Regions from separate parts of the Rossellomorea sp. GQ25 genome, predicted to be linked through region 2. Evidence: predicted binding sites of a transcription regulator. Region 2 holds the regulator's gene; the other holds the start of a gene.
What was found. The regulator LexA, encoded in region 2, represses DNA repair genes until DNA is damaged. The targets are predictions, from matches to a motif close to CGAACATATGTTCG.

Region 1 (12,076 bases), on a different contig from region 2:
CGGCGGCACAAACCGACCATCCCGTTCGACAGGGACTTTGGGCGATTGTTGGAATCGTGATTGATACCATCATTGTATGTACAGCAACGGCGTTCGTCGTGTTATCTTCAGGGGTCTGGACTGCTGAGAATGCATTGGATGATCCTTCAGCACTAACAACAGAGGCATTCACAAGTTATTTCGGGGAATTTGGTGGAATCCTCGTTACGATTTCATTGATTTTCTTCGTTCTATCGACGATTATCGTCATCGTCTTTTACGGAGCAAAGCAAGCAGAATTCCTATTCGGGTGGAAAGCGGCCCAAGGAATCAAGATTGTATATACGGTGGCGATTGTGCTTGGTTCAGTTGGAGCAGCAAAAGTCATTTGGCAATTCCTTGACTTGGCACTCGCAGCGATCTTAATTCCGAATATCATTGCGGTTCTTCTCTTAAGTAAAGAAGTGAAGAGACTTACACATGAATTCTTTACGTCAGATGAGTATTACTTGAAAGACACTGGCAAGGTAAAAGAAAAGAAAATATCATAGTCCAAAAGGCTTGTTTTCTCGAGAGGGGAAGCAGGTCTTTTTTTTATTGAATTTTGGCTGCACTGCGTATTTCAGCCAGCTTTTCATCTGTGGATGATTATGGAATTAGTGATAATCATTTTCAATTAGTTATTGACACTGCTTGAAATCTTATTGTAATATAGGGTTGTATTAAATGATAATGATTTTCAGTATCAATCATATTCAGTAAATATTAATGAAAGTTTTGGGGATAGTCATGAAACAACGTTACCTTTTTATTGCGCTCATCTTGCTATCACTCCTGTCTTTATTTGTGGGAGTGAGCCATATTACACCTATGGATTTACTTCAATTTCAATCCGAAGAGACACAGATTTTTCTCATTAGTCGATTTCCCCGATTACTGGCGATCTTACTTGCTGGTGCGGGAATGAGCATTGCAGGGTTGATTATGCAAAGCTTGAGTCGAAATAAGTTCGTATCCCCTACCACAGTGGGGACCATTGATGCTGCCCGGCTGGGAATTCTTGTTTCTATGATTGTGTTTGTGAACGCCTCTTTACTTGAGAAGATGGTGGTTGCTTTTGCATTTGCGTTAGCCGGCACGCTGCTTTTTATGCAAATACTCGATCGGATCAAGTTCAAGGATGCTGTCTTTATTCCCCTCGTCGGGTTGATGCTTGGGAATGTGTTATCTTCGGTGACGACGTTTTTTGCCTACAAGGCAAATGTGATTCAAAATATGGCGGCATGGCTTCAGGGTGATTTTTCATTAATCATGAAAGGTCGATATGAACTTTTGTACATAAGCATTCCCATTATGATCATGGCTTACCTTTATGCGAATCGATTTACTGTCGCCGGGATGGGGGAGGACTTCTCCAAGAACCTTGGTATTTCTTATCGCAGAATAGTGAATATCGGTCTCGTTCTGGTTGCGCTCATTACGGTGACAGTCGTATTGACCGTCGGGATGATTCCATTTCTGGGGTTAATCATACCCAATATCGTTTCCATCTTTAAGGGAGATCACTTACAGAAGACATTGCCTCATACGGCCTTACTTGGAGCGATATTCCTTCTTATATGTGATATTTTAGGCAGGGTTATCATCTACCCGTATGAAATTTCGATTAGTTTAATGGTTGGGGTCATCGGCAGTGCCATCTTCTTATACTTGCTGGTAAGGAGGAAGGCATATGCGTAATCGGTGGAAAATGCTTATTTTACTAGTCGTTGCCCTGTTGCTTTGTGGGATATATTTATTTTACGAGCTAAATGGAAGCTATGATTATGCGCTGCCTCGACGGGGAATGAAGGTGCTTGCCATGGTCATTACGGGAGTCGCAATCGCTTATTCAACGGTCGTGTTTCAAACGATCACACATAATCGCATCTTAACACCAAGTATTATGGGGCTTGATTCTCTTTATCTCCTTCTTCAAACCGTGATTATTTTCTTCCTGGGATCGGATCACATTCTTGTCATAAACAAGAATATTAACTTTTTGATATCGGTTACAGCCATGATTGTATTTGCTCTTATCCTGTATCAATTATTATTCCGTCATAGTAATCAACCAATCTATTTTTTATTGTTAATCGGAATCATCGTTGGTACATTCTTTGGAAGCATCACCACATTCCTGCAAGTGTTGATTGATCCCAATGAATTTTTAATGGTTCAAGATAAGATGTTTGCGAGTTTCAATAACATTAATGCTGATCTGGTTTGGCTTGCCCTTATCGTTGTCACCATCGTGATGATGATTGGCTGGAGATGGATTCATTACTTGGATGTCATGTCATTGGGAAGGGAGATGTCCATTAATCTTGGCGTCCCTTACGATCGAATGGTGCGGCAAATGCTTGTGATCTCATCCGTACTCATAGCCGTTTCAACCGCTCTGGTCGGCCCTATCACCTTTTTCGGTTTGATCGTGGCGAATTTAGCTTATCAATTCTTTCGTACCTACAAACATAGCATTTTCATTACCGGGGCGGGCTTGATGAGTGTCATTGCCCTCGTTGGCGGACAGTGGGGGGTAGAACGGATCTTCACGTTTTCCACGACTCTAAGTGTGATTGTGAACTTCATCGGAGGAATGTACTTTATATATCTTTTGTTAAAGGAGAGTAAAGCCAAATGATACACATTCGAGGGCTGTCCAAGTCTTACGGGAAAAAGCTGGTGGTTGAGGATGTGACCGTCACGATTCAGCCTGGTCAAATCACTTCGTTCATTGGACCGAATGGTGCCGGGAAGTCGACCCTTTTATCAATGGTAAGCCGTCTGCTCGATTCAGATAGTGGTGAAATCATACTCGATCAGGCCGATCTTAAGAAAATGAATTCAGATGATCTTGCCAAAAGAGTAGCGATTCTAAAGCAATCGAACTTTCTTAACGTCCGTTTGACGGTGAGAGAACTGGTATCCTTTGGACGATTTCCTTATTCGAAAGGCCGATTAAAGGAAGAAGATGAGAGGGCAGTTAACCAGGCGCTTGACTATATGAATCTGGTGGACTTAGAGGGGAATTACCTAGAAGAATTATCCGGGGGGCAAAGACAGCGTGCTTTCATTGCCATGGTCATCGCCCAAGATACCGATTATATTCTTCTGGATGAACCCCTGAATAACCTGGACATGAAGCACTCCGTCCAGATCATGAAAATCCTGCGCAGATTAGTGGATGACCTGGGAAAGACGGTCGTCATCGTCCTGCATGACATCAATTTTGCCTCAGTTTATTCAGACCGAATCGTGGCGATGAAAAACGGAAAGGTCATAAGAGAAGGTTCAACAGATACCATCATACAAACCCAAACATTAAAGGAAATCTATGATATGGATATTCCTGTACAACAGATGAATGACAATCGGATTTGTGTTTATTTTAATTCATAAAAAAGAGGGGAAAAGAAAATGAAAAAATGGTCATTTATAATAATATTGCTTACTGTCTTACTAGTATTGGCAGCGTGCGGTTCTAAGGAAGAATCAACGACAGAAACGAAGAATTCAGGTGGAAATGAAGAATCGAAAGAAATCACAGTAAAGCATGAACTTGGCGAAACGAAGGTTAAGCAAAATCCTGAAAAGGTCGTCGTGTTTGATTTTGGTGTCCTTGATACGTTAGATGAGCTTGAAGTGGAAGTAGCGGGTGTACCGCAAGCAACGATCCCGCCATACCTTGAAAAGTACAGCAGTTCTGACTATACGAACGTAGGAAGTTTGAAAGAGGCGGATTTTGAAGCGATCAGCTCGATGAAACCGGATGTGATTTTCATCTCTGCCCGCCAATCGGAAATGTATGAAGAATTCACGAAGATCGCTCCGACCGTGTATGTTCAAACGGATTACACAAATTACATGGAATCGTTCACAAACAACATGGAAACTATTGCAGAAATCTTTGATAAAGAAGATGAAATGAAGAAGGAATTAGAGGCTGTTCAAGCTCAAGTCGACGGCATTAAAGAGAAGACCGGAAGCCTTGATAGTAAAGCGTTGATCTTGATGGGGAATGAAGGAGAAGTAAGTGCATACGGACCGGGATCACGTTTCGGAATTCTCCACGATGTGTTTGGATTTAAACCTTCTGATGAAAACATAGAAGAATCCACTCATGGGCAAAATGTGACGTTTGAATATGTATTGGAACAAAATCCTGATGTTCTGTTTGTGATCGACCGTGATGCTGCCTTTGATGCAAACGCAAGCGTCAAAGATTCAATTGAAAACGAACTTGTACAAAAAACGAACGCCTACAAAAATGAAAAAATCGTTTATCTGAATGGCGGCCCATGGTACCTTTCAGGAGGCGGACTTCAATCGATGAAGCAAATGGTTGAAGATGCGAAGGCAGGTTTATAATATGTTTTATCAAATAAAGAGATTGGTAGTGAAAGAAGGAACATCATCAAAAGTGGTTGAAAGGTTTTCTGGTGAGGGATTAATTGACAGGCAGCCAGGGTTTATCGACTTAAAGGTCCTCGTTAAAAAAGTCCGCCGTGGCGACGAAGAAGTCCTTGTCATGATTCAATGGGAATCGGAAGCCGATTGGAAAAATTGGGAGAAGAGCCCTGAGCATATTGCAGGTCATAAAGCGAGTGCAGGCAAACCTAAACCCGACCATATTCTTGAGTCCGGTCAGGATGTGTATGAGGTAAAAGCAAATAAATAAAGGTTCTTTTCTAAAGATTGTTGTTTTGAAAGAGGTTTAGTATAAGGGAATATATACTAGTAAGTTGATTCTCGCTGCAGGTGCGAGACTCCTGCGGGAATAGCGGGACAGGTGAGACCCCACAGGAGTAGAGCGACGAGGATGCTCACCGCCCGCCCCGCGGAAAGCGAGCATCCTGTAGCGGAAATCAACCATTACTCGCTTAGCAACAATGGTACGAATACACCCTAAATAAGAGAAAAAAGTGTCCCGCCATATTAGACGGGACACTTTTTCTTTTATTTACTATCTTGTCTAAATTCAAACAAAAGTTTAGAATATTAACAAAAGTTACTTTTCTTTATAGGGGTGGGAGCTTGTGAACGAAAAAGAAAAGCTTTTGTTGACGTATATTGAGGAAAATCCATTTATGACTCAACAGGAATTGTCCGAGCGAAGTGGGATGTCACGATCAGCGGTAGCGGGGCATATTTCGAATCTGGTGAAGCAGGGGAAAATCGTGGGGCGTGCGTATGTTCTTCCAAAGAAAAACGGGATCACGTGCATAGGGGGAGCCAATATCGACCGGAAGCTTCAGTTGGACGGGAAATTGATTGCAGAAACCTCTAATCCTGCGAAAACAGAGCAATCCAGTGGTGGCGTGGCACGCAATATAGCCGAGAACTTAGGACGGTTAGGAAAACAGGCTAATTTGATAACGGTGGTAGGAGAAGATACGGAAGGAAGCAGGCTTTTATCTCAAACGAAATCGTTTGCCGATGTATCTGCATCCCAACGACTTCTAAATGAAAGCACCGGGGCTTACTCCGCCATACTGGACGAAGAAGGGGAAATGCTGTTTGCCTTGGCTGATATGAACATTTATGAAAGCGTTGACATTGGTTTTGTTGATAAGAGATGGGGGTTGATTTCTTCATCGGAAATGGTGCTGCTCGACACGAATTTTCCAGAGGATGTGCTTAAATACATCATCCGCAGGTGTCAAACGGAAGGAGTGCCTCTTACGATCATCCCGGTTTCTGAACCGAAAGTGTTGAAGCTGCCTACATCATTGGAAGGGGTATCCTGGTTCATATGTAACAAAGGGGAAGCGGAAACGTATGTAGGAATGACGATTGAGACAGAGGATGACTATTTTAAAGCGGCCAAAGCCATCACTAAAAGAGGGGCGGAAAGGGTCGTGATTACCCGGGGAGATCAGGGGTTAATCTACTACACTACTTATAAAGAGGCGAGAGCGGTTTTACCTCCCAAGGTTGAAGTCGCTGACGTGACCGGTGCAGGAGACGCCCTTGTCGCGGGAATATTATTTGGATATTTAAAAGGATCCGATACAGACGGAGCTTGCCGGATTGGAGTGATCTGCTCGTCCATTACGCTGCAATCCAAATTTACGGTGGCACCTACACTGAACAAGACCAATCTTCAACAAGAGTTTAGTCATTACTATTGAGAAGGGGGAAATGTACATGAATATCAACTCATATATTGAATACTCGCAGGAAGTATCAGAAGCCAGAAAGACAGGAAAGGCGATTGTGGCATTGGAATCAACGATTATTTCTCACGGAATGCCTTATCCACAAAATGTGAAAACCGCCCGTGATGTAGAGGATATCATTCGTTCAAAGGGGGCAGTTCCCGCAACGATTGCCATTTTGAACGGGAAAATCAAGATTGGATTGTCCCATGAAGAGCTTGAATATTTAGGGCAGGCAACAGACGTAATCAAGGCAAGTCGCCGCGACATTCCTTATATCCTTGCTTCTAAAAAGGACGGAGCGACTACCGTTGCTGCTACCATGATCTGCGCCGAGCTTGCTGATATTTCGGTTTTCGTGACAGGAGGCATTGGCGGTGTTCACAGAAATGCAGAGGTGACGATGGATGTTTCGGCGGACCTTGAAGAGCTTGCCGTGACGAATGTGGCCGTTGTCTGCGCAGGGGCAAAATCCATTCTGGATATAGGGTTGACAATGGAATACCTTGAAACAAAAGGAGTGCCTGTTTTAGGATACGGAACAGGGTCCTTACCTGCCTTTTACACACGAAGTAGTCCTTTTTCAGTGAACTATAAAGTAGAGACCCCCGAAGAGACGGCTGATATTTTAAAAGCGAAATGGGATATTGGACTAAAGGGGGGCGTGGTGGTCGCTAACCCGATCCCTGCCCAGGATGCACTGGATGAAAACGAGATGAATAGTATCATAGAAAGAGCGTTAAACGAAGCGGAAGAACAAGGGATTGCCGGAAAGGAAGCAACGCCATTCCTACTGGGGAAAGTAAAGGAATTAACAGACGGAAAGAGCCTTACAGCGAATATCGCCCTCGTGAAGAATAATGCTCATGTAGGAGCGGAAATTGCGGTTCATTACAGCAGGCTAGCTAAGGTAGAAAGCTTCTAATCTATGTAAAAATAGTGAAACCTGGGCAGATTTTCAAGTCCAGGTTTTTTTATATGAAATATATTGGCCATTTATATGTAAGAAGAGGTAGGGTAAAATGGTGGTAAATAAAGTTACAAAAAAGGAAGGTAATATGGCTGATATGCAACCCTATCATGCATTTAGTGTTTATTCGATTCCAGTCCCGGCTGCAATAATAGATGTGAAAGGCAAATCATTTATAGAAGAGAATGAAGAATGGAAAGGATTGACCTTGCAAGAAGATAATCTACTTCAAAAAATTTTAGAAGAAAAGAGTTGTTCGATTCGCTTAAATCATTATACCTACATAGTTAAGCGAAAACAGATAGATGAGCAAAAAGAATTAGTGATGATTGTTCCAAAGGCATGTGGAGAGAAGCATGTTTCCCATGACTATTCGAATAATTCCCGCTCGGCCATATACGAGTCTCTTATTTATAACACACCGACTTGTGTTTGTATCCTTGATAAAAAAGGGAAGGTCGTGGAAATGAATCAGTCCTTTCAGGAGCTGTTTCATATACCGGATACCGTTCTTGGTGAGTCCCTGCGCAATCAAACACCCCTTCAGAATCAATCCTTTATCAATCTAGTGATGAACGGATTAAGGGGAGTGAATACAACAGGGGAAGAAGTAACCTTCAGAATGGACAATCAACGGAAGATTACATGCAATATTACAATCTCCCCGGCAAATTACAAAAGTGACGGAACTGTAGACAGTGTCGGAATCATCCTTCATGACATTACAGAGAAGAAAAACTATGAGAACGAACTGGTTTCATTGAAAGCGGAACTTGAGAACACGCTTCGGCTCCAAAAGACGATCACCTATAAAATCAACAAGAAAGACAATGAATTTGTGATCGAGATGGCGGCAGGAGAGCTATTGAAAAAATTAAATCTGACTCCTTCAAAGGTGATTGGAAAAACCATTGAAGAAGTGTTCGATTCCCATCACTTAGGGAAAATCCAACCTAAACTTCAACGCCTATGGGAAACAGGGGAAGAGTTGACGTATGAGGATGAATACAAGGAATTAGAATATATCGCCTCCATCGTTCCAGTGGTGCAAGATGGAAAAGTCGTGGAAATCATCTGCTCCATTTCAGATATTTCCCTGATCAAAGATATTCAGAGAAAACTGTTCGAAAGCGAGCAAAAGTATAAATCGATTGTTAAATACAGTCCTGATAATATTTATATGGTCGATACAAAAGGGATCATCCAGGAGGTAAATCCCGCTGTGAAAACGCAGTGGAATCATATATCTCCTCAAATGATTGGTAGTCACTTCAGTGAATTCATCGCGGAAGGCAGTAAGCATTCGGCCGTCAATCACTTTGAAGTCGCCCTTAAAGGAGAAGCGTCAAGGTTTGTCACCACCTTCGAGAATGGAGAAGGTGGCAAAAGCCATGTAGCGGTCACCAACATCCCGATCCGGGTTCAAAACAAGGTCATCGGAATTTATGGATTTGGACAGGACATTACAGAAAAACTGAAGATGGAAGAAGAACTAAAGGAAGCGAAAGAATTACTGGAAGCGTACTTCGAACATGCCGGAGACGGAATTGTCCTTTTAGATCCAGAGGGAAGCGTATTAAAGGTCAATCAGCAGTTTGAATCGATGTTCGGTTGGAATAAGGATGAAATTACAGGACGAAAAATTACCTTTATTCACCAAGAAGACCAGGTAGGACAATTCAAACAGAATTTAATGACCATCAAGGCCGGGAAGCGAATAAAGGATTATGAGACGGTGCGGTACCGAAAAGATGGCACGCCGATCGAAATTGCCTTTAACATGAACCCGATCTTAAATGGCGATGGAAATCTGATCGGTATTTCAGCCATCATTCGGGACTTATCCGAGAAGAAACGAAATGAAGACTTACTGAAGAAATCGGAACAATTAGCGATGATCGGACAGCTTGCAGCCGGAGTGGCCCATGAAATCAGAAATCCGTTGACGACACTGAAAGGCTTTCTTCAACTGATGAAAGAAAATGCGAAGGATGACTTTTACTTAGGGGTCATCCAGGGAGAGCTCGATCGAATCGAAATCATAACCAATGAATTTCTGGCATTGGCGAAACCAAGGGCCGTTCAATTTTCCCTGATGTCCTTAACGACCCTGCTCACAAGCTCTGTCGAATTCATTAAGATGGAATGCCTGAAGCAAGGAGTCGATGTAAGGTTCTCTGTGGAAGAAGCGGAAATTTATTGTGACTCCCATCAAATGAAACAGGTCATTTTAAACGTCATGAAAAATGCCCTGGAAGCCATGCCAAATGGGGGTCTCCTAAGTGTTCAACTTGAAAAAGAGGACGGTTATGCGAAAATCTCCATCCAGGACAACGGAAATGGAATACCGCCGGAGCGCATGAAACATTTAGGAGAACCGTTCTATAGCACGAAAGAAAAAGGAACCGGTCTCGGATTGATGATTTGCCAAAAAATCATCAAAGAGCATCACGGCTCACTATCGATTCAAAGCAATGTAACGGAAGGAACAACCGTTACGATTTTGCTGCCGATTGCAAATGAAAAATAGAAAGAACTCCACATGTGAGAGGGAACTCTTGCTGTGGAGTTTTTTTATTTTCCCAGCTATTGTCGATTTAACTAAGGGAAATCATCCGACAAAAACTGTAAATAGTGGGAGTGGTTAAAAGCTGAGATCGCTGATATTTTCCGGGAAATAGTACGTTCTACAAATTTCGTATTTCTCTTTTCATTCTTAAGAACTTGTCTACTCATGGCGATTGGATTGGAGCACATCGCCACGTTTCAACATCTTGGGAAAAGGTTAAAGAGAGAGAAAGAGGTGAAAGAAATGAAGACGAACGTCTTTATTAGTGGTGGAGGAATTGGCGGCCTGACACTCGGCTTGAAATTAGCACAGTGCAATATAGACGTAACGATTGTGGAACGGTTACCAGGTCCGAGCTCCGTATACAAGGGAGAGCTCCTCCAGCCCAAAAGCTTGGAAATATTTGATTCATTGGGGGTCATTGACTCCGTATTCGAAAACGGCCATATCATATCCGATTTGGAACTCATTGAATTGAAAAGTGAGAAATCAAAAGCGAAGAATTCCACGATGAGCTACTCGATTCTACCCAGTCGATATTCCTATTCATTAATGATCCATCATGAAACGTTAAAGGAGCTTCTACGAGAAAAAGGTCAGGAGTATCCTTCCTTTCATTATCGATCGAATACAGTTTGTAAGAAAATAGACGCTCATAAAGTGATCATCGAGGATCGCGAAACGAAAGAGGCTCAAGAGATTCTTAGTGATTTCATTATCGGGGCAGAAGGAAGAAGCTCTGTCACCCGTGACTATATGGAAGTGGATGTGAAGGAAAAAAAGTACAACCATCATTTCTTAACGGTGACATTTCCAAGGCCCAAGGAAATGGTGAAGGGACGTATCATTTCTACATATCAATCATTCTTGGGTCTATTCCCGTTACCAAACGATGAAGTACGATCCGTTTATCTCATTCCAGCGGGGGAATACAAGACTCTTCGAAAAAAACCGATTTCAGAATTTCATAAGCTCTATATTCAAATGTGCCCGGATCTGGAAGGGTATGTGAACCAAATAGAGGACTGGAAGAAAATCCAGCTGATGGTGCCCCTGAAATATCATGCGGAAACGTATGTGAAGGACCATCTTGCCCTGATTGGAGATGCGGTTCACACGGTTCACCCCATGGCAGGAGAAGGAATGAATATGGCCATACAGGATGGGAGCATTCTTGGAGAATTGTTGTGTGATATGTATTCGGCCGGTAAAGTAGATCCGGCTAATCTGGAGTGGTACCCAAAGGTGCGGAAAAGAAGGGTTGCCCATCAAATGCATCTCAGTCATTTATCGGCCCTCGTTTATTCGTATCCTTATCGCCCGGTTGGCTGGCTGCGAAATAAGAGCCTTCAGCGCATGGAGAGGGATTCGATCTCCCATTACAAGCAGATGCTGAACATATCCGGTCTCGGCATGTGGAGAGAAACCCTATACGACCGGATGGTCCAGGGGGGAGTGCTCCCAATCAGAAAGGATTCGTTGACAGAAGAAGAGAAATCAAACACTAAATTTACGGAAATCCAAGATTATCCTTGGAAAGGAAAGGAGGCACTACTATGATCGGAGAAATGGTGAAAGTATGGCGGGCAAGAACATGGATGAAAAAGAATGTGCCCTTTCTGTACAGCTGGCATGCCTATGTAGGGTATGAAATGAATCTGTTTGATAGTTTTACAAAGCCTGCCTCCATTCAGGAAGTGGCGCTTGAAAAAAACATCGAAATGGACCTCCTTGAACAGTGGGTAGAGGTCGGAATCACCATCAAGCATATGAAGCGGCTGGATGATGGGAAAGTCACAACGAGGAACCGCTGGAAGCTGCCGACATCAAAGAGGGACCCGCATTCATCAGGCATTTTGTTGAAAGAAATGATGGAGCTGCACATCCCGGCCTTGTTGTCGTATCCACAATTATTGCGTAATCAAACGAAGCAGCATTTCAACTCTGATGTACATGGTTCTACTGTAGCGAAAACGTCGATTCTGTTAGAGCGCTTTGCCTTTCCAAAGGTACAGAAGGCGATTAAAAAATACAATGTGAATTCTATATTGGATCTAGGCTGTGGTGAAGGCGGGTATGTGAAGAGAATAGGAGATCGCTATCCTGATAAGAGAATGGTAGGGATCGAGATTCATGAAGCCGTCGCAAAGGCTGCAGAAGAATCGCTTAGTGGTTTTGAAAATATTGCTATCCTTTGTAAGGACCTCCATGAATATGAGCCTGAACTGCTTTTTGACATGATCATGGCCAATAATCTCTTTCACTATATCGATCCGTCTGAGCGCCTGCAATTCTTTGAAAAAGCATCGTCGTGGCTTGAAAAAGAAGGCTTGTTCTTTGTTCTGACCCCGATGCAGA
Region 2 (12,076 bases):
TGTAGCACCTGAATCGATCCTTTCAATCGTTGCAACAGAATCAACCCAAGCCGCTCCTTCAATTTTAATAATCTCGTGCTGCAGTAGTCTTTGTGTAGGAAGGTATGGAATAGGCCTAGTAATGTAATTTACTTGTTTCGAGATGATATCGTGAAGTTCTCCTGAACTTGATTCCCATTCGGAAAAAAGCTGATAGAATATTCTTTCCCGACCATAATAGTGCTGAACAAACATTTCTTCAATCCAATAGATTTGATAGTTTCGCACTTTTACACCCTCCTACCTTTCTTTCATATAGTATAAATCAACTAGAAAGGAGTCATTGTCGGAAATTGTTGAAAATCTACACTAGTTTTGTCGAAGGTCAATTAAACTCAAAATTCCAGGGATTGTCTCAAGCAAGTTTAGGGACTTATCATCATTTACCCAATCTCTTCCAGACATACTCTTTTTAATCGACAATTACATTCAGCTTAAAAAAGGTCGACTCCTTTAAGAGTATTAAGGAGTCGACCTTTCATGTCTTTAATTTATTACTGAAGTAATGCTTTGATTCTTGAAACTACATTGTCTGAAGTAAAGCCGTACTCTTCCATGACTCTTGCTCCAGGAGCAGATGCACCATATCCGTCAATCGCTAAAATGTCGCCATCGTCTCCTACATAGCGATCCCAGCCCATAGGAGATCCCATTTCGATAGCAAGGCGTTTTTTCACACTCTTAGGCAGAATAGATTCTTTGTATTCTTTTGATTGTTTCTCAAAGCGATCCCAAGACGGCATACTTACGACCGATACGCTGATTCCGTCTTTTTCAAGTGCATTTTGAGCGTCTACTGCTAAATGTACTTCAGAACCAGTTGCAATCAGTAAGGCGTCAGGCTGTTCCTTGCCAGAAGCAGATACCACATAGGCTCCTTTGTCTACGCCGTTATATGCTTTATCTGCAGTACCTTTAAGTGTTGGAAGGTCCTGACGAGATAGAACTAACATCGTAGGCTGATCCTTAGACTCTAAGGATAATTTCCAGGCTGCAGCAACTTCATTTCCGTCACCAGGGCGGATGACAGAAAGGTTAGGCATGGCACGAAGTGAAGCAAGCTGTTCTACAGGTTCATGCGTAGGTCCATCTTCTCCAACAGCGATACTATCATGCGTGAATACATATGTCACAGGTAAGCCCATTAGAGCCGCTAAGCGGATAGCGGGTCTTAAGTAGTCACTGAATACGAAGAATGTTCCTCCGAATACGTGCAGACCGCCGTGAAGAGCCATACCATTCATGGCTGCACCCATACCGAACTCACGAACACCGAACCAGATATTACGACCTTCATACGATTCATGAGTAAAGTCTGCTTCATCTTTAATCATCGTCTTGTTAGATCCGGCTAAGTCAGCTGATCCACCAATGAATGAAGGAAGATTCTTCGCAATCGCATTTAACACTTCACCGGAGGAAGCTCTGCTTGCTAGTGCTTTTCCTTCTTCATATACCGGGATATCTTGATCCCATCCTTCTGGAAGATCACCTTTGATAGCTGCTTCTAATTGGAAAGCAAGCTCTGGATGCTCTTCTTTATATTTTATGAATAAGTCAGCCCAAGCTTCTTCTTTTTCAGAACCTACTTGTTGGATTTTTTCCTCGAATCTGCTATAGACTTCCTCAGGTACATGGAAATCCTGCTCAAACGTCCATTGATAAGCTTCTTTCGTAAGCTTCATTTCGTCTTCACCAAGTGGAGCACCGTGAACAGCAGATTTCCCTGATTTATTAGGAGCTCCGTATCCGATGACCGTCTTAACTTCGATCATAGTAGGACGGGTAGTATCCCCTTGAGCGTCTTCGATTGCTTTGGAAATTTCTTCAAGGTCATTCCCATCTTCAACACGAATATATTGCCAACCATATGATTCAAATCGGCCTTTAACACTTTCAGAGAAAGATTTGTCTAACTCTCCATCAAGTGAAATATCATTTGAATCATAGAGAACTACAAGACGACCTAATTTCAAGTGAGCTGCTAATGAAGCTGCTTCAGAGGCCACACCCTCCATTAAGTCTCCATCTCCACAAATAGAATATGTAAAATGGTCTACCATATCGTATTGATCCTTATTGTATGTAGACGCTAAATGCCTTTCAGCTAATGCCATACCGACTGCCATACCGATTCCTTGTCCAAGTGGTCCAGTAGTGGCTTCAACACCTGGGGTATGTTTGTATTCCGGGTGACCCGGAGTTTTACTTCCCCATTGACGGAATTCTTTAAGATCTTCCATTGAAACGTCATAACCTGATAAATGGAGCAGGCTATATAATAGCATAGATCCATGACCAGCGGATAAAACGAAGCGATCCCGGTTGAACCACTCAGGATTTTTCGGATTATGATTCATGAATCTTGTCCATAGAGCATACGCCATCGGAGCTGCTCCCATAGGCATTCCGGGGTGTCCAGAACCTGCTTTTTCAATTGCATCGATAGATAATGTACGGATTGTATTAATTGCTAATTGATCTGTGTTATCAAACATATGTCAGACATCCTTCCTTTTAATGTACCTTATTAATATTAATCTTCTTTGTTAGTTTATACAACTATCTTGAATGATAACATGACTTTATGACCGTTGAAAATAAAAACCCTTGTGATTTCATAAGGGATGAAAATGAAAAAAAACTGCCAGGTCCAATTTAAATGGACCTGGCAGTTCATTAATTTAATGCATTTTCTTTTTGGTCTGGATATCCTGAATCTTCTTAGGCGTCACTTCATTACCTTCCGGATCAAAGATTCTTGTATTTTCAATGGTCCCTTTCATCGATTGACGAAACGTTTCCAGGTATTCTTTTCTCAACTTGGACTGCTCTTTTGCTTCTCGTTCGGTTAGTCCGCTACTTTTAGACTTCTTGGCAAGCTCATTGATTCGATTCATTTTCGTTTTTGAAAGCATCTATAAAAACTCCTTTATTGCATTTGTCAGCAAATTCTAAAACACAACTAAAAATTGTACGTAATACTATCGTCATGTTACTAGATTCAAGGAGATAAAACAAGAGTTACGCATTTTCCACTGAATTCATATATTCTTTAAAACGCCTATGTACCGTAGCTTTGGAGACATCATACCCGAAGCCTCTTAATGTGGCTGCAATTTCAGCAAAAGTCAATTCGTTCTTCCTTAACCGGACAATTTCCTCAACCGGTACTTCGATCCGCTCTCTTCCATCTATATTCCCCTTATTTTTTAGATTTTTATGAGGTTGAAAACCATTTTCCACTGCCCTTTTCATCCCTCGTCTGATTTTCAAATTATGGAGTTTTCTTTGATATTCCTCAACCATGCTTACGATATTAATCACCATAGAATCAGATTCAGATAAGTGAAGCTCCCCACTATGAGTTTGACTGATAATCTTGACTTCTTCTTTTAATAAACAGTGAATAAGAGCAATTTTGGCATTCCCTCTGCCAATTCTTGTTTCATCCTGGATGAGAACAGCCGCAATCGACTCATCTTTAATCAAATCAAGAAGTTCAAGAACACCAGGACGATCTAATTCAAAACCGCTTGCTTGATCTTTTATAATAGCAGCCACTTCGTATTGGTGGTCTTGTGCCAATTTCACTAATTCCTCTTCTTGGCGTTCCAAGGATGTTTCCTGTGTGTCTTTCTTTGTACTGACTCTGCAGTAAATTACTGCCTCCATCTTCTATCCCTCTATTCTTCGTTCATTACCACTTCATAATCTGAATGTGTAGATAATGTTGGTTTTTCTATAGGTAAAACAAGTGATTCACCGGGTTTAATGGAGAATGATGTAAGATTGTTTTCCTCTCCTACCCAGGCGATAAATTCTTCCACTGTCATAGAATATTCTTCATTATACTGTTTGGCAATAGTCCAAAGAGTGTCTCCATCCCGAACAGTGATGCTTTGGTAAGATGGTTGACTTGCCGTGACTATGAGAAAATACACTGCTGATAAAAGTGCTAAGACAAATAAAATAATAATGTAAGAGAAACGATTCCAAATATGTGTTAACATAAATAAACCTCCATGCGAATGTTTGTTCTGTTTTTCGTTACACTCATTGTAATACGAACATTCGTTTGGTGTCAACAAAAATTCGAACTTATGTTTGTATCGACTGGAAAGACATGCTATAATGGGAACATAAGATCTATAATAGAGGTGCGTGAACATGACAAAATTGTCTAAAAGACAGCAAGACATACTAGAATATATTAAAATTGCAGTAAGAGAAAAAGGGTATCCACCTTCCGTACGGGAAATTGGTGAAGCCGTTGGTCTTGCTTCTAGTTCCACCGTACACGGACATCTGGCCAGGTTAGAGAGTAAAGGACTTATTCGTAGAGATCCCACTAAACCAAGAGCCATCGAAATCTTAAATCTTGAAGAGGATACGATTCCACGCCAACGAGTTGTGAATGTTCCATTAATCGGTAAGGTGACAGCCGGTCAACCTATTACAGCCGTAGAGAATGTAGAAGAATTCTTCCCCTTGCCAGAGCGTATGGCACCTTCAGATGAACAGGTCTTTATGCTGGAAATCATGGGTGATAGTATGATAGAAGCCGGGATTTTAGATGGGGATTTTGTCATCGTGCGTCAGCAGCAAACAGCGAATAATGGAGACATCGTTGTAGCGATGACAGAGGAAGATGAAGCAACTGTAAAACGTTTTTTTAAAGAAAAAGATTATGTACGATTACAGCCAGAGAACTCAACAATGGATCCGATCATTTTACGTAATGTATCCATTTTAGGAAAAGTTGTCGGAGTTTATCGCCAAGTACATTAATACGTTTAAGCCGCTATGCATAATAGCGGCTTAATTTAATCTATACTTTTTAAGTCTCTAAAAAAGCAGTGAGTGGTAGCGAAAACGCTACCACTCACTGCTTTTAATTAATAGCAATTATTAAGGATTAATACATTTGAATGTATTGCTCGCGCTCCCATGGGTGTACTTGTGTACGGAACATATCCCATTCGATCTCTTTCGCTTCTACGAAATGTTCGAAAATGTGTTCTCCAAGAGATTTTACAATTACTTCATTTGTTTTAAGATTTTCTAATGCAGCGTGTAATGTTGCTGGAAGATCTACGATTCCCGCTTCTTCACGCTCTTTTTTGTCCATAACATAAATATTACGGTCGATTGGCTTAGGAGCTGGAAGGTTACTTTTGATTCCATCTAATCCAGCTGCCAGTAATACAGCCATCGCCAGGTATGGGTTAGCCGCCGGATCAACACTTCGGACTTCAACACGTGTGCTTAATCCACGAGAAGCAGGGATACGGATTAATGGGCTGCGGTTACGAGCAGACCATGCAACATAACAAGGTGCTTCATATCCAGGTACTAAACGCTTGTATGAGTTTACAGTCGGGTTCGTGATCGCTGTAAAGTCAGTTGCATGTTTAATGATGCCAGCAAGGAATTGACGAGCTGTATCGCTTAATTGCAAATCTCCCTTTTCATCGAAGAAAGAGTTTTCCCCATTTTTGAATAGGGACATGTTACAGTGCATTCCTGATCCATTTACACCAAATAGAGGCTTCGGCATGAATGTTGCGTGTAATCCATGCTTACGTGCAATCGTTTTAACCACTAGTTTAAATGTTTGGATATCATCACATGCTCTTAATGCACTTGCATATTTAAAGTCGATCTCATGTTGACCAGGAGCCACTTCGTGGTGAGATGCTTCGATTTCAAAGCCCATTTCTTCTAGTTCTAATGCGATATCACGACGGCAGTTCTCACCTAAATCTGTAGGAGCTAAATCGAAATAGCCACCGTTATCATTTAATTCTAATGTCGGCTCACCATTTACGTCTAATTTAAAGAGGAAGAATTCTGGCTCAGGTCCAAGATTGAAGTCAGTAAACCCTAGCTCTTCCATTTGGCTTAAGATGCGCTTTAAGTTGTTACGCGGATCTCCTTCGAATGGAGTGCCATCTGGATTGTAGATATCACAGATTAGTCGGGCTACTTTTCCTTTTTCAGCTGTCCATGGGAATACTAACCAAGTATCTAAATCAGGGAATAGGTACATATCTGATTCTTCAATACGAACAAATCCTTCAATTGAAGATCCGTCAAACATCATCTTGTTATCTAATGCCTTCTCAAGTTGACTTAGAGGGATTTCTACGTTCTTAATCGTCCCCAGAATGTCAGTGAATTGCAGTCGGATGAACTTGACACCTTCTTCGTTCGCTAATCTTAAAACATCTTCTCGAGTATACTTTGCCATTTACGTATTTCCTCCTCAAGTTTATTAAAGGTTTTATTTAATGAAAAAAGCGAGACATGTCACCTTGACGCAAAGATGCTTTAGTAAATCGACCAGAATGCATCATTTCATTTCGAAGTAATTTACGCAGCTCGTCATCGGATAAATCTTGTCGTGCTTTTTCTTCCTTTTCATTACTTACGTCAGATACTACCTTACTTTCATTATGACTGGATACAGCAAATATCTTCTTAATCCCTGCCATGTTGATGCCTTGATCTAACAGATCCTTTACTTCCAATAACTTATCAATGTCATTCAAGGAAAAGAGCCTACGATTCCCCTCAGTACGTGCAGGGCTGATCAGTTGGTGCTCTTCATAGTATCGAATCTGACGAGCTGTTAGGTCCGTGAGCTGCATGACAATACTGATTGGGAATAATGCCATCGTTCGACGAATTTCACTTCCGCTCATCTTGATTCCTCCTTTTGTTTTCCTTCTTGACCTTATTATATGTAATGTGAGGAGTTCTGTCAATCATATGTTAGAATTTCTTACATAAGAATTCAAAAGGAAAGGATAGTCGATTCTAGACTATCCAATTACAATTTTATTATCCTTTTATCACAGTGATTAAACCTTTTTCAATCAAATTATCAACTGCTGAGCAAACGGCAATTTTCACGTGCGCGTAAGTTAATCCCCCCTGAACGTATCCCACATAAGGTGGTCTTATCGGTCCATCTGCAGATAATTCAATGCTTGAACCTTGAATGAATGTTCCTGCCGCCATAATGACATCATCCTCATAACCAGGCATATAGTTTGGATATGGAGTAAAATGAGAATTTACAGGTGATGCAAACTGGATTGCCTGACAAAATGCGACCATCTTATCTCTGTCATCGAACTGAACAGACTGGATTAAATCTGTTCGCTTTGCATGAGGACTTGGATTTGTATTCATGCCAAGTTCCGTTAAGAGAGCCGATGTGAAGACAGCACCCTTTAATGATTGTGCCACCACATGGGGTGCCAAAAAGAAGCCTTGATACATTTCTTGCAAGCTATAAAGAGATGCACCCGCCTCTGCCCCTATTCCAGGGGAGGTCATTCGATATGAACATGCATCTACGTATTCTTTCTTTCCTACGATATAACCCCCGGTTTTAGCAAGGCCTCCCCCAGGATTTTTAATAAGGGAGCCGGCCATTAAGTCTGCTCCGACGTGACAAGGCTCACTCTCTTCTACAAATTCTCCGTAGCAGTTGTCTACAAAGACGACCATTTCAGGGTTGATCTCTTTTACAAAATCAATCATTTCTTTGATTTCTTCTATAGTAAAGGAAGGTCGGTTGGCATATCCTTTCGACCGCTGAATCCCCACCATTTTTGTTTTGGAAGAAATCGTCCTTGCCACCCCTTCAAAATCGACCTTTCCAGACTCAAGTAAATCTACACTTTGATAGCCAATTTGAAAGTCTTTCAGTGAACCGGTTCCTTCCCCGCGAATCCCAACAATTTCTTCTAGCGTATCATATGGCTTTCCCGTTATGTACACTAGTTCGTCCCCAGGTCTAAGTACACCGAATAAGGCGATGGAGATCGCATGAGTACCTGAAATAATCTGAGGTCGCACTAGTCCTGCTTCTCCTCCGAATACATCGGCATAAATACTTTCTAATGTGTCTCTTCCTGCATCGTCATACCCATATCCAGTTGAAGGTATGAAATGAGAATCGCTTACACGGTGCTTTTGAAAAGATCTAAGCACATTGAACTGGTTATTTTCAGCTCGTTCTTCAATTTGGTTGTGTATATCTTTAATGCTTGCTTCAACTTTTGTTACCAATGGTTTTAGAGTGTTTCCGTGCACTAATTGTTCAAACATGAGGTTTTTGTTTCCCTTCTACCTTTGAAATTTCTTGATACTGCCTGCGATTGGATGATCTTCTAAGTGATAGCCCGTCAATTCGTAAACCTGGCTTTCTTCTATAAATTCTAATTTTCTTAGGATCGTATCATTTTTTAATTGTGAAAGGAGCTTCCCTTCACTAGCTGGGATGAACACATGATAAGATGTCATATATTTTTTCACGATTTCTTCTATTTTTAATAAAAGCTGACCTCGATCCTCTTCGTTCAAGGCACTGATCATGATACGATCCCATTCACTACCCGGAACAAAGTCAGGGTCCACCACATCACGCTTGTTATATACCGTTAACTGAGGAAGTCCGTTCATGCCTAAGTCTTCCAATAATGACTGAACAGTCTTTTCATGCTGACTGTGATCAGGATTTGAACTATCCACTACATGGAGAAGCAGATCCGCTTCCTTCACCTCTTCCAGGGTAGAACGAAATGCCGCTACTAATGTAGTAGGGAGATCCTGAATAAATCCGACAGTATCCGTAAGTAATGTTGAGTAACCACTGGGCAAAGGCATTTTTCTTGTCATCGGGTCCAATGTTGCGAAGAGTTGATTCTCTTCATAAGAATCTGCTAATGAAATTCGATTAAACAAAGTCGATTTCCCGGCGTTTGTATAACCTACCATCGCAATTTGAAAGGCTTTGTTACGCTTTCTTCGTTCACGATACCTTTCTCTATGCTCGACTATGGTTTGTAATTGTTTCTTTATATCATCAATTCTGCCATGAATGTGACGACGATCACTTTCGAGTTTTGTCTCACCAGGTCCTCTTGTTCCAATCCCTCCCCCCAATCTGGAGAGAGATGCTCCCTGCCCGATTAATCTTGGAAGTAAGTATTGAAGTTGTGCAAGCTCTACTTGTAATTTTCCTTCTCTTGAACGGGCGCGTTGTGCGAAGATATCCAGGATCAGTTGAGTTCGATCGATCACCCTTGCATGTAAATCTTTGGATAAGTTTCGTATTTGACTCGGAGAAAGTTCATCATTAAATATGATGATATCCGGTTCAAATTGTTCTTCCAACAGGACCAACTCTTCTACTTTTCCTTTCCCGATATATGTACCAGGATGAACGCGGTCCCTTTTTTGAGTGAGAGCAGCCACAACTTGACCTTGAGCCGTTTGAGTCAGCTCTTCAAGCTCCGCTAAACTATATTGAAAACGCAAGTCATCTTCTTCGAGTTGACACCCAACCAGAATGACTTTTTCCTTCATTTCATTCTTCAATAAACATCCCTCTTTCTGTACATTTCATTATCATCTTCATCATAACAAATCCGACTCGTAAACTCTATGTGAAAAGCAGTGAAAATGGTTGCAATTAAGTGCAAACGTGTTAAAATCAGTATGTTTGAATTAACGAAATCACACTCATTCAAGAATCTACATAATGGCATGTAGCATATTGTAATAGGGTTAGGAGGAATGCGTATGACGTGGGAAGTATTGAGTATTATAGGTACCATTGCTTTTGCTATTTCAGGAGCTATTATTGCCATGGAAGAGGAATACGATATCCTCGGTGTTTATATATTAGGAATTGTCACAGCATTCGGTGGAGGAGCTATTCGGAATTTACTGATTGGCGTCCCTGTTTCCGCTCTATGGGAGCAAGGCATGTTGTTTCAGATTGCCCTCCTTTCCATAACAGCTGTCTTTCTTTTCCCTAATAATCTCCTTAAACACTGGAGAAAATGGGGAAATTTCTTTGATGCCATAGGTCTTTCAGCTTTTGCTATCCAAGGGGCACTGTATGCTTCTGAAATGAATCATCCAATAAGTGCTATTATTGTAGCCGCTGTGCTGACAGGGAGCGGGGGTGGAATTATTCGTGATCTCCTTGCCGGTCGTAAACCATTGGTGCTTCGTTCAGAAATTTATGCTGTGTGGGCAGTCCTGTGTGGGGCAGCAATCGGGCTCGGAATTGTCCATTCAGCCGTTGAACTCTACTCTTTATTCGTGATTACAACAGCATTACGTGTTCTATCCTATTTATATAAATGGAGGTTACCGAATAGGAGCTTACGAGCACATGGATAATGAAAAAATGCAATCACTTATGAATGCATTTTTTCATAGATTTTAATTTTACTAAATGTTTACTAATTACTAAGTATAGTCATTCAGATGACCCTTTGTTAAACACTAAATCATTACTGCGGATTGTTAATAAATCATGTCGATCATAGCAATTTTCCATTAGCAGCCGCATGGCCTGAGCACGAATTGACTTCTCTAATACATTTCGTACATACCTGCCATTTGAAAATGCCATAGGAGATAATGTGTTTTTTGCTGAGTGAAGATGTTCCCGAATCTTTCTTTCTGCATCATGACTTAATAAATATTCCTTTTCTTCTAACATCCTTCTGCCGATTTCCATCAGCTGATCAACTGAATAATCAGGAAAGTGAAATACGAGAGGAAATCGTGATTGGAGGCCGGGATTCAATGTAAGAAAGTGATCCATTTCCCTCGAGTATCCTGCCAGGATCAAGATGAATTCATGCTGCTTATCTTCCATATGTTTGACAAGTGTATCAATGGCTTCTTTTCCGAAATCCTTCTCTCCTCCTCTGCCTAGTGAATACGCTTCATCGATAAACAAAATTCCTCCTAAGGCTTTTTTGACAAGGTCTCTTGTTTTCTGAGCTGTGTGACCAATATATTCACCAACCAAATCAGCTCTCTCTGCTTCAATTAAATGTCCTTTAGAAAGTACATTCATTTTCAAGAACAGTTTTCCGATAATCCTTGCTACGGAAGTCTTTCCTGTACCGGGATTTCCTTTGAACATCATATGAAGGGCTTGTTTTCCCGCTTTCAACCCCATTGTTTCCCGTTTCTTATTAACATATATCCAAGCATAGATTTCTTTCACCATTTTCTTCATTTCTTCCATTCCGACTAGAGATCCGAGTTCTTCTTCTATTTCTTTTAATGCGACATGCTCTTGAGGGAGCGACTGAGGAACGGAATCATGCCTCAACGTATCTTTTACTGAACTCCGTTTTTGAGAATTCAATACAATGCTGATTTGACCATTATTTTTCATTCTCATTGGTTGATCCAATGGATTCACCTCACCATTCTTAAGACAGTATACGCTCCTGAAGATTTTAGGGTGACAAACGCCTATATTTCACCTGGTTTTCTCGAGTAATTAGAAGAATTCTGTCTATTCCTGCGCTTTCCCGAGAAATAAAAAGAAATACGGAGTGTTTTGCTTCGTTTATTTTTCATAACGATTAATCATATTCATAACTGTTGAAAACTAGTTTGGGATCTTATAAGTGAGGGACATATAAAAAAGCCCCTCTTATCATCCTATTCAATTACTTTTCGTTTCATTAATTAATTCTTGCAATCATTAATCAGATTCATGTCCTGTTTGATCAAGCATACGGATAATGACTACAAAAAAAGCTGCCTCTAGAGGCAGCCTTCGCAGTGTTTTCATATTAATTGCTTTGTTCTTCAAAATTTATTTGGACATTACGCTGTGGAGCGAATGTTGAAATGGCATGCTTATATACAAGCTGCTGTTTTCCTTCGCATTCAAACAGCACTGTAAAGTTATCAAAACCTTTCACTTGTCCACGGATTTGGAATCCATTTAATAAAAATACCGTACATAATGAACTCTCTTTTCTCAATTGATTAAGGAATTGATCTTGGATATTAATGGATTGTTTCATGGTTAGTCCTCCTCTTCTATCTCTACATTACTTATTCGACTTTAATTGTAGCTTTCCTGCAATAAATTCTGAAATATCCTCAATATTTTTGGCGTGCTGACTCTCATTTGTCATATCGAACCAGGCAACGTCCATTTTATTTCTGAACCATGTAAGTTGGCGCTTTGCAT

Region 1: a site for LexA is predicted at 5,001-5,014, ahead of AC6CIB_RS09690 (carbohydrate kinase). Genes of this name have one in related genera too.

Annotation. Positions count from the first base shown of each region.
Region 1 is NZ_JCAXEQ010000002.1:777,124-789,199, reverse strand. It holds gene AC6CIB_RS09720 (alanine/glycine:cation symporter family protein) at 1-530, shown strand, start outside; gene AC6CIB_RS09715 (ABC transporter permease) at 769-1,719, shown strand; gene AC6CIB_RS09710 (iron chelate uptake ABC transporter family permease subunit) at 1,712-2,662, shown strand; gene AC6CIB_RS09705 (iron ABC transporter ATP-binding protein) at 2,659-3,420, shown strand; gene AC6CIB_RS09700 (siderophore ABC transporter substrate-binding protein) at 3,439-4,389, shown strand; gene AC6CIB_RS09695 (antibiotic biosynthesis monooxygenase family protein) at 4,391-4,699, shown strand; gene AC6CIB_RS09690 (carbohydrate kinase) at 5,058-6,152, shown strand; gene AC6CIB_RS09685 (pseudouridine-5'-phosphate glycosidase) at 6,169-7,104, shown strand; gene AC6CIB_RS09680 (PAS domain-containing protein) at 7,202-9,679, shown strand; gene AC6CIB_RS09675 (FAD-dependent oxidoreductase) at 9,962-11,278, shown strand; gene AC6CIB_RS09670 (class I SAM-dependent methyltransferase) at 11,275-12,076, shown strand, end outside.
Region 2 is NZ_JCAXEQ010000001.1:881,737-893,812, forward strand. It holds gene sirA (sporulation inhibitor of replication protein SirA) at 1-267, opposite strand, end outside; gene tkt (transketolase) at 534-2,537, opposite strand; gene AC6CIB_RS04840 (DUF896 domain-containing protein) at 2,724-2,957, opposite strand; gene AC6CIB_RS04845 (YneB family resolvase-like protein) at 3,064-3,714, opposite strand; gene yneA (cell division suppressor protein YneA) at 3,726-4,052, opposite strand; gene lexA (transcriptional repressor LexA) at 4,210-4,830, shown strand; gene glnA (type I glutamate--ammonia ligase) at 4,958-6,292, opposite strand; gene AC6CIB_RS04865 (MerR family transcriptional regulator) at 6,330-6,746, opposite strand; gene AC6CIB_RS04870 (methionine gamma-lyase family protein) at 6,886-8,163, opposite strand; gene hflX (GTPase HflX) at 8,182-9,423, opposite strand; gene AC6CIB_RS04880 (trimeric intracellular cation channel family protein) at 9,640-10,248, shown strand; gene spoVK (stage V sporulation protein K) at 10,328-11,281, opposite strand; gene hfq (RNA chaperone Hfq) at 11,670-11,906, opposite strand; gene miaA (tRNA (adenosine(37)-N6)-dimethylallyltransferase MiaA) at 11,934-12,076, opposite strand, start outside.